One region of the Peribacillus sp. NPDC006672 genome, then DNA from elsewhere that is predicted to be linked to it. Evidence: riboswitches for the same ligand, from Rfam matches in the RefSeq annotation. Region 1 holds a riboswitch; each other region holds the start of a gene.

Region 1 (3,473 bases):
CAGCTAATTCCCTTCCATCCAATTCATCCAGCCCTTCCTCTTCTTCAAAATCGATCCAACAGAAATCTCCATATGCCCGGACATTTTCTTTAACGAGCTTTGCTATATCCTCAGATGAAGCGCTATCAAGCAGGACATTCAAATTGTATTCCCCACCATCAAATTGATGTTTCAATAATAAGATGGAATCCAAGGTATATGGCAAAGAATAGACAAATTCGCGAAAATTGAGTCCATTAAAAATGACAAACCGTTCGGAAGCCTGCATATGCATATATAAGATATCATTGTTATCATTCTTCATAACCTGATCCCCTCCGAGCTCTCAATCAATAATGTTATTTTATCAAACTTTTGGGTATTCAAGTAAGTTATATAACCCGGAATATTATTCATCATCTGAATCGTGTAAATAATGTGAATACCTGAACTCTATAATTACCTATAAGGTTAAGGAACGAACACGACAATTTTTAATAATAGTGAAAAACAAAGAGTTGGAGGAATTGACGACGGATAAAATTGAAAAGGTTTTATCATTAATTCTTTTCATGAGGCAACTTGTGGCAATCAGAATTAGAAAAAAACTTATTTCAGGATGATACGATCCTTGATATCGGATGTGGAGCAAACTGCCTTCGCATTGTATAAAAAAGGACTTCAAAGTGGAGCGTGATTAGATTTAACTACTGCCATGATTCAAGAAAAAATATCGCAAGAATATAACCTGGATATCCCCTTTATCCTTGGCAATGCAACGAACCTTTCTTTCAATAAACCACAAACAGGGTTTTCAGTCATCGAGAGCTTTTACCGAAGTGAATTATTCCATGAAAGCGATGATGTCAACGCTTTCTCTTCGGATTGCAGCTGCTGGATCGTTCAAAAATAAGGATACATTTTTCAAACACAAAAAAATCCAGAGTGATATATCACTCTGGATTTTTTGTATTAAGATACTTGTTCTAATTCTTTATCGGAAGGAGGGTTGAATTGACCTTCCCATTTAGAGATGACGATTGCTGCAAGTGAATTACCGATAACGTTTACTACTGTACGTCCCATATCAAGAATACGGTCGATACCGGCAATAAATGCCAAACCTTCAATAGGAATACCAACTGTTCCTAATGTCGCTAAAAGAACTACGAAGGATACCCCTGGTACACCCGCAATACCCTTAGACGTGATCATTAACACTAGCATTAGCGTAATTTGCTCATAAGCACTTAAATCGATTCCGTACATTTGAGCGATGAAGATAGCTGCCAACGCTTGGTATAATGTTGAACCATCAAGGTTAAAAGAGTATCCAGTCGGAATAACAAATGTAGCTATATGTTTCGGACATCCCGCTTTTTCCATTTTTTCCATAAGTTTCGGAAGAACCGCTTCTGAACTCGCTGTAGAGAACGCAAGTATCAATTCTTCTTTTAGAAGTTTAATCAATGTAAAGATATTGAATCCTACAAATTTTGCGATAAGACCCAGAACGACAATTACAAAGAAAATCATTGTTCCGTATACAGAAAGCGCTAACTTTCCTAACGGAATTAAAGATTCCAAACCGAACTTGGAGATGGTCACACCGATTAGGGCAAATACTCCAATAGGAGCAAATTTCATGATCATATTAGTTAGGTAGAACATTCCTTCTGCTGTACCTTGGAAGAAACGGAATACTGGTTTACCTTTTTCACCGATAGCGGCAATACTAAGTCCAAATAATACGGAGAAGAAAATGATCGCTAACATATCGCCTTGTACCATAGCTTGAACTGGATTGGATGGTACAATGTGAACGAGTGTATCTACAAACGATTCATGCTGCTTAGTTTCTGCTGTATCAACATAAGAGGAGATATCAGTCTGTTCCAGCTTATTCATATTTACACCAGCACCAGGCTGGATGATATTAGCGGAAATTAAACCAACAGCAATCGCAATCATAGTTACCACCACAAAGTATGATAGTGATTTAGCTCCTAGTTTACCTACCGCTTTTAAATCACCTACACCCGCAACTGCAACGATAAGGCTCGATACAATGATTGGTACAACAATCATTTTAATCATTCGTAGGAAAATGTCTCCGAATGGCTGTAAAAAGCTTTGGGCCGTCTCATTACCATAAAAAATGGCACCAACGATAATCCCTAGAATTAAACCAATGAAAATTTGGCTTGCTAAACTTAATTTGAACTTCTTCATATACTTTCCTCACCTTCCATAAAGTCTTTGATGCAAAAACATTTTGTCTCGGTAAGGGAAACAAGATACTAATAGAAAGAAAGTAATTTTTCTTTTTTTGAAAAACTCTGTCTTTACGCCGAAAAAAAAGACACTTCATGTGTCGATTTCTTATTGGCGTGAATATTCACACATGTTCCCTTAAAGACGCTGACGAGGTTAGCTGTCGGGTTAGGAATTGGAAACACAAATTGCCCTTTCATTTCTGAATTCACCCCTAGTGGATTAAAATCCACAAAATTGGGTCCCCCGTTCTTGGAATAAGATTAAGCGAGTTAACTTATAATAAAATATTATACTAAAAAGGTTAATCTGTAAATAATTATTCTCGTCCATTTTAGAAAAAATCTTTAAACATGTCTGAATATTCTGTATTCGTGACGATTGTACCTATTATTACACTTCCCGATTTTTACTCATTTAAGCTATATGGATATATAAATAATAACTAATTTGACATCCCCTTTCTTTAAGAAAGAAGCAGTTATTTTTCCAAAATGCCAAGTAATAGATACCTTACTTTTTCCCTAGAGGTGAATTTTTTATAAGTTTTAGTTTTCACTTTTTCAAATTGAATTGGAGTAATAAAATAGGAATGGTTCTTCACTACCCTATTCGGTTCTAGCAGGATGACATCACCTACCGACGGTCCCTTTATGAGTTCTTGCTTACCTTCTGCTTTAAGCCCTTTTGTAATGTAGTGTTTATCGACATAGCCTTTTTTAGTCAATTTGTAGACATACGGATTTTTTTGGTAATGTACTGCCTCTATGGGAATGGAGGGTACACCGGCTTTCTCATTGGTTATTACAGTAAGGTTGACTTTAGATCCCACCAACAAAGATTCGGTTTCTTCACCCTCCGGTTCAATTAAAGCCTGAAATGGAAATCTGTTATCCTTTTTTAGTGAAGGCTCTTCTGCTGGATAGGAATTGATACGGCCTATCGTTCCTTTCAATGCCTTTTTTAAATCAGAGGAACTTGCTTTTATAGTCATGCCCACTTCAGCCTTTTTCATCTCTTCTTCAGAGAAATCACCTTCAATTCCCATGTTTGTTGAAACGATGGATATAATCGGGTTATTCAGGTTTTTATTGATATTTTTAACTACACCATCAGCTTCACTCGTCGTCACAATCGCTCTAGCCTTCTCCTCAATTGAATTTAATTTAGCATCAAGCATTTTTACTTTTTCATTCAAACTGTTTTTTTCGAGTTCTTGC
Region 2 (3,473 bases), on a different contig from region 1:
TTTCCCATCTTTTACACTCCTTCATTTATGATTAACCAATCATGATTTTCCCTTTTGGACGACGGAACGGATCTGGCTTACGCCTCATTGCGATAGCAAAGGCAAAAGTCAAAGGACCCACCCGGCCTGCAAACATCGTGAAAATGATGAGCATCCGGCCAACGGGTGATAATTCGGGGGTTAAACCCATTGAAAGTCCCACGGTGGCGAAAGCGGAAGTGGCTTCAAATAAAACCATCAAGAAATCACTGCCGCTTTCAGTGATGGTCAGCAGAATGGTGATGGTTGAAACGATGAATACTCCAATGAATGTAACGGATAATGCTTTAAAGATGGTTTCACTTACAATGCGGTGCCGGAAAAATACCACATCATCCTTTCCTTTAATCTGTGACCAGACCGTTCCGATAAGCGTCGCAAATGTGGTTGTTTTAATCCCGCCGCCAGTCGATCCGGGTGACGCCCCAACGAACATCAAGAAAATGATGAGCAGTACTGTGGGGTGAGTCAAATCAGGGATATTCAGCGTATTGGAGCCTGCCGTTCTTGGTGTAACCGATTGAAATAGAGACGATAACGTTTTACCCATGAAAGATAAAGGCTGCAATGTCTTGGCATTACCGAACTCGAATAAAAAGATTAAAATTGCGCCGGCGATTGTAAGTGTCAAGCTAGTCATCAGAACAACCTTCGTATGTATGGATAAACGATGGGTATCACGATATTCGTATAGTTCATTCATCACGATAAAACCTATTCCGCCAAACGTGATCAGAAAGGCGACCGTAAGGGTTACGAATGGATCCGATACATAAGGGGTCAAACTCTTGAATTCTCCCATTAAATCAAATCCGGCATTATTGAAATTCGATATGGAATGAAAAACCCCGTAATAGATCGCTTTGCCGATTGGCATGTCAAAAGAAAAGCGAATCGATAAGATAAGGGCACCCATGCCTTCAATGATGGACGTGAAAATTAAAAGCCGTTTTACTAACTTGACTATACCTGCCATGGATAGATTATTTAAGGATTCCTGCAAGAGTAACCTGCCTTTTAAGGAAATCCTTTTGCCTAAAAGAAAAAAGAAAAACGTAGCAAATGACATGAATCCTAAGCCGCCTATCTGAATCAGTGTTAAGATGACCAATTCACCAAAGGTGGTGAAAGTCGTTCCCGTATCCACTACGACAAGCCCTGTTACACATGTAGCGGAGGTTGAGGTGAATAAAGCATCCAGAAAAGCAAGACCATTTCCATTTTCAGTGGAAATCGGCAGGGTCAGCAAATAGGCCCCAATAAGTATCAGGGTGGCAAATCCGAGTACAAGGATTTTTGGCGGATCGAACATATTTTTTGCTTTTATCAATTGATCATCCCTACCTAAAAATGACATGTGTAAAACTGTATCTTAACCATTAATCCTTTTAACGAATCTTTTTTAAGCATAATAAAAAGACCTGCGAAAACATCGAACAGCTATTTTGTCACAAAAAGCGTGCAAAAATAAGCTCCTGAAATAGGCGGTCTTATGACCTCCTTCGCTTTAGCCGACGAAGTTAGCTGACGGGTAGGATGGCGAAAGAGCTGATCTCATCCCTTCTGCAAGGCAGAATTAACCCCAAATGATTGGGTCCTCCGTACTCAATTCCCTTGAGTTTAGGCCGAAATGTATTAAATTGATAAACGTATTCTACTCCCATCATTTAGCAGTTGTAAACCCCTAAATTGTAAAAAAATATTTCTTTAACAAAACTGAAAATTTATGTTTTATTTACATTGAAAAAACGTATTGACAAATATTAGTTAGCACATTATGATAGGTTCGATTAATCCGATTATGATAACAGTGTCGGTGTACTTTATTCAACACTTTCAAGCTGAACAGGTCATTGCCAATCAATGTTATTAATATATATATATAAATTATTTTTCTTTTGAAAAGCATAAAGATAAAGAAAAAGTCATTGGATTCAAAATTTAAAGGTTTCAGACATTTTATAAAAAAGGCGGGCAATTATGGAGAAGACGTTCAATAGATATGTTATTAACGCTACAGGCAAGGGTGGCCAGACATATTTAACACAATGCCAGGATAAAGATGCACTAAGGAAATGGATAGCCGATCATGAGGACCAAATCATAATGAATGAGTTAAGGATTACGGATAAGAAAAAGAATCCGTTTTTAAAATTGTTTTCCCTAAAGTAAATCAACTGAATCCAAACATTCATTAGCGGTATTCAATTATGTCATTCCTGTGTCTTTTCCGGGAACGCTGAGCGAAAAATTCATATCTTGTTTTGCTTTCAAACTCATTTAATTTTGAATGAGTTTTTTTGCTTTGAAAATTATAACGTTTACAAAATCAAACCATCAATGTTAAAATTTAGGGGAAATGTGGTTACGATGAAGAAAAAAGTAAATGAAATGCAACTTTCCGGTGAGCTCCGTAAACTGGAAAGGAGTAACGGGTATGTATTGAAGCGCCTCCGAGTATAGGAAGTGAAGGGAGCGCCCATTATAGTGCATAGTCATTGCATGTTGTTAATGCAATACGGCCTAAGATTAATAATGGTGACATATTAATGTGGCACCGTTCTCTTGATCCCGTCCCCAAGACGCATTTCTTGGGGATGGGATTTTTTATTATTTTTATATTTTCTTTCTAAGGAGGAGAAGCGTTGATGTTCAGAAATTCATTAGTATCTTGGAAATATCCTTCCATTCTATTGTGCGGGATTGGGATTTCCAACTTCGGCGCTTGGGTTTATTTCATTGCACTTAATTTAATCGTGCTGGATATGACTGGCTCAGCCTTGGCGGTTGCTGGACTTTATATCGTTAAACCGATGGCTGCCATATTTACGAATGTTTGGGCAGGCAGCGTGATCGACCGGATCAATAAGCGTAATCTAATGATCGCACTTGATCTATTTCGTGCGGTATTGATAGCTTTGCTGCCATTGGCTTCTTCTATTTGGGTCATCTATTCCCTTGTCTTCGTGATCAATATGGCAGAGGCCATGTTTGTAACGACATCAAGGACTTATATAACAAAATTAATCCCCATTGAACAGCGGAAACGATTTAACTCATTACGAAGCTTGATCGATTCTGGAGCTTTTTTGATTGGGCCAGCGATAGCGGGTATCCTTTTCTTAATCGGTACACCGGTTGTTGCTATTTATATTAACGCGGCTGCCTTATTATTATCCGGTATCATCACTCTATTCATGCCTAATCTTGAAAAGGATCATTCCCTTGAAAAATCCAGTCATTACCTGTCTTGGACCATCATGAAAAAGGATTGGGGCATCGTCCTGGATTTCAGCCGGAAATCTTCCTATATCATGCTCATTTATTTCTTATTCAGCTGCATGGTGGTGATGGAAACGGCCATTGATTCCCAAGAAGCAGCGTTTGCCAAGGCCGTACTCCTTTTGTCGGACAGCGATTACGGATTCCTTGTA
Region 3 (3,473 bases), on a different contig from region 1:
GTTTTTATAAAATGATGAACAAAATGGGGGTCAACCTTGTCTATAATCATGCAGATTTCAGGCTAATGAGCAAAAGGGCAATCGTGGAGTTGGAACGATTTGAAGAAACGAACCTTTTTTTACGGGGAATCGTCCCGCTTATTGGGTTTAAGACGGACTCTGTTTATTATGACCGCAAAGAAAGATTGGCTGGAGAAACGAAATATCCATTTAAGAAGATGGTTGCTTTTGCTCTTGATGGCATTACTTCCTTTTCAGTCACACCGATCCGGCTTGTATTATGGCTAGGATGTCTTTCCTTTTTCATTAGCTTACTTTTTGGTTCATACTTTTTATGGTTAAAGTTTTATGGGCAGACCGAAACTGGTTGGACCTCATTAATTACCTCCATATGGTTGATCGGCGGACTTCAGTTGATTGCTGTCGGCTTGATTGGGGAATATATCGGTAAAATCTATAATGAATCTAAACGCCGGCCTAAATATATTGTGGATCTGGATTTATTTAATCCGCTCGATTTAAAAAAACGGGAGCAACTAGATAATGAACGGACAAGTATTGAAAAACTATCTAAAACACACTAACTCCTTTATCCGCTTTTTATTGGTTGGAATAGTCAATACAGGGGTTGGACTTTCCATCATGCTTTTTCTCATGAATGTTCTTGAATTATCTTACTGGCTCTCGACCTTTTTCGGCAATGGTACGGGAGCAGTAACGAGTTTTCTGTTGAACAGGACTTTTACTTTTAGAAGCGATATAGATTGGCGGAGAGGGGCTGCCCGTTTCTTTTGCGTCATCCTTATTTGTTATTCCGCCGCATATTCTTTAGGCCAAGCCATCGCAAAATCCTTGGAAGGATCCGTTCATTTTTCCATACAGCAAAATGTGGCTGTACTTATTGGAACAATCTTTTATACAGTACTGAACTATATTGGCCAGAAATACTTTGTCTTTAAAAAAAGCAATTTAGGAACAATTCAAGAAGGAAGGAACTAATTAGAATCAAAGAATGCCCCTTTTAAAATGGATGGAAATCAAAGTGGATTCCGAGAAGCGAATTTTTGATTTTCAGCACGGAGTTTATTGTAAACCTATCGAATGGGGGCAGATCCGTTTAATAAGAAAGGTGAACCGTTGATAAATTAGAGATTTAAACAGTTTCGTAATTCGGTAATCTTTTCCTCAAGTATCACCGTTTTGTTCATGGATTTCTTAATAATTGATTGGGAAGTTTCTCTTTTTTAAACAAGTTATTCACCTTTTTCCTACCTTCGAATCATGCGCTTGGATCACTTATGTTATTTACGTCAGAACAAAGCCTCACTTACAATAAATGAAAATTTTACTGTGCAAAATTTTTATTTACTTTTCCATTTCACGGGAGTATGATAATCAACAGTTTCGTATTTCTAAATCGCTTAAACCTTATGGTACGGGGGACCCGTTATTGGGATTATTTATAATCCAAGGGGTGAATCCTTTCAAGGTAGGGCTACTCTTAGGTCCGAATCCGACAGCTAACCTCGTAAGCGTTATATGAGAAGGAAGGTGGAGCTTGTTAGACAAAAAAATGGATGTCTACAGGTCTATTTAGTTATGACTTGTAGGCATTTTTCCGTTTTTCTGGTTTTTACTATAGCTGTGTAACATAAACTTATAACTTAAAAATGGTGGTGGATTCTTATGTTATCTTCTATAAAGAGGTTTTTGATAGGAAGACCTTTAAAATCAAATGCACTAGGTGATCAAAAGCTTAACAAAACAAAGGCTTTGGCGATATTATCTTCTGATGCTTTGTCCTCGGTTGCTTATGGACCGGAGCAAATATTGATCGTTCTGATCACGGTCGGTGCTGCCGCATTCTGGTATTCCATACCCATCGCCATCGGAGTTTTGTTACTGTTGGCTGCTTTGATCTTGTCCTATAGACAAATCATTTTTGCTTATCCCCATGGCGGGGGAGCCTATGTGGTTTCAAAAAACAATTTAGGTATCAATCCAGGGTTGATAGCTGGAGGATCCTTATTGGTCGATTATATATTAACTGTAGCTGTAAGTGTTTCTGCAGGTACGGATGCCATCACGTCCGCTTTTCCCAGCCTTCATTCATATAATGTAGTCATAGCCATCATTTTTGTATTTTTGCTTACCATCCTTAATCTAAGAGGGGTTACGGAGTCGGCCTCTGTTTTGGCCTATCCGGTTTATCTATTCGTTTTAGCATTGTTCATCTTGATTGGTGTAGGAATTTACAAGATCCTGACGGGAGGAGTTTCACCGGAATTACACGCGCCAATCGGGACTCCAGTAGCGGGCATCAGTTTATTCATACTGCTAAGAGCATTTGCATCAGGAAGCTCCGCGTTGACAGGAGTCGAAGCGATTTCCAATGCAATTCCAAACTTTAAAGATCCAGCCCCGAATAATGCTGCAAAAACTTTAATAGCTATGGGTTCCTTACTGGCTGTATTATTTACGGGAATCGTATTCTTAGCTTACTATTTAAGCATTGTTCCTAGCGCAAAGGTGACGGTCGTCTCGCAGATTGCTGAAGTAATCTTTGGTCGGAATTTCATGTATTTCTTCATTCAAGGTACGACTGCATTGATCCTGATACTTGCTGCCAATACTGGCTATTCCGCTTTCCCCTTGCTTGCGGTGAATCTTGCAAAAGATAAATTCATACCAAGGGCGTTTACGATTAGAGGGGACAGATTAGGATATTCCAATGGAATTATCATACTAGGACTTGCATCCATCATCTTAATAGTCGCATTTGGGGGACATACAGAAAATCTTATTCCACTTTATGCGGTAGGGGTATTTATTCCATTTACGTTTTCCCAGACCGGGATGATTGTCAAATGGATTCGCGAAAAGCCAAAAGGCTGGGTCATGAAATTAACCATTAATACAATTGGTGCCACTATTAGTTTTATCGTCACGATGATATTCTTTTTAACCAAATTTACTCACGTTTGGCCTGTTTTGATTTTTTTACCTATCATCATATTAATTTTTCATCGAATTAGGAAGCATTATGAAGCAGTTGGTGACCAGCTAAGGATTACAACTTGTGAGCCCATCTTGCCAATAGAAGGTAATATCATTATTGTGCCTGTGGCTGGTATAACTCATGTGGTTGAGAACTCTTTAAATTATGCTAAATCTCTATCAGCACATCAGGTCATTGCCGTTTATGTTGCTTTTGAAAGAGAAGATGAAAAGAAATTTGAAGAAAAATGGAAAAAGTGGCAGCCAGATGTTAGACTCGTCACACTTAACTCTTATTATAGAAGTATCATTCAGCCATTAACTAAATTTGTGGATACAGTTGAACATAAGGCGAGTGAATCCAACTATAGAGTTACAGTGATCATCCCGCAATTCATTCCGAAGAAGGCCTGGCACAATATTCTTCATAACCAATCAAGTTTACTGATCCGCGCCTACTTACTTTATAGAAGAAA

Evidence for each region. Region 1 has a riboswitch for cyclic di-AMP ahead of ACQKKK_RS25580 (cation:dicarboxylate symporter family transporter). Riboswitches for the same ligand answer to the same signal wherever they lie in the genome.
Region 2: it holds a riboswitch for cyclic di-AMP, as region 1 does, so the genes downstream of both, ACQKKK_RS21375 (TrkH family potassium uptake protein) here and ACQKKK_RS25580 (cation:dicarboxylate symporter family transporter) in region 1, are expected to answer to the same signal.
Region 3: it holds a riboswitch for cyclic di-AMP, as region 1 does, so the genes downstream of both, ACQKKK_RS17730 (APC family permease) here and ACQKKK_RS25580 (cation:dicarboxylate symporter family transporter) in region 1, are expected to answer to the same signal.

What each region holds. Positions count from the first base shown of each region.
Region 1 covers NZ_JBNNOR010000031.1:7,859-11,331, reverse strand. Annotated here, with positions in the region: gene ACQKKK_RS25585 (hypothetical protein) at 1-304, opposite strand, end outside; gene ACQKKK_RS25580 (cation:dicarboxylate symporter family transporter) at 952-2,211, opposite strand; cyclic di-AMP (ydaO/yuaA leader) riboswitch at 2,384-2,533, opposite strand; gene ACQKKK_RS25575 (efflux RND transporter periplasmic adaptor subunit) at 2,735-3,473, opposite strand, start outside.
Region 2 covers NZ_JBNNOR010000016.1:61,235-64,707, reverse strand. Annotated here, with positions in the region: gene ACQKKK_RS21380 (potassium channel family protein) at 1-8, opposite strand, end outside; gene ACQKKK_RS21375 (TrkH family potassium uptake protein) at 32-1,351, opposite strand; cyclic di-AMP (ydaO/yuaA leader) riboswitch at 1,534-1,676, opposite strand; gene ACQKKK_RS21370 (hypothetical protein) at 2,020-2,211, shown strand; gene ACQKKK_RS21365 (MFS transporter) at 2,688-3,473, shown strand, end outside.
Region 3 covers NZ_JBNNOR010000010.1:169,018-172,490, forward strand. Annotated here, with positions in the region: gene ACQKKK_RS17720 (glycosyltransferase family 2 protein) at 1-584, shown strand, start outside; gene ACQKKK_RS17725 (GtrA family protein) at 544-999, shown strand; cyclic di-AMP (ydaO/yuaA leader) riboswitch at 1,409-1,551, shown strand; gene ACQKKK_RS17730 (APC family permease) at 1,687-3,473, shown strand, end outside.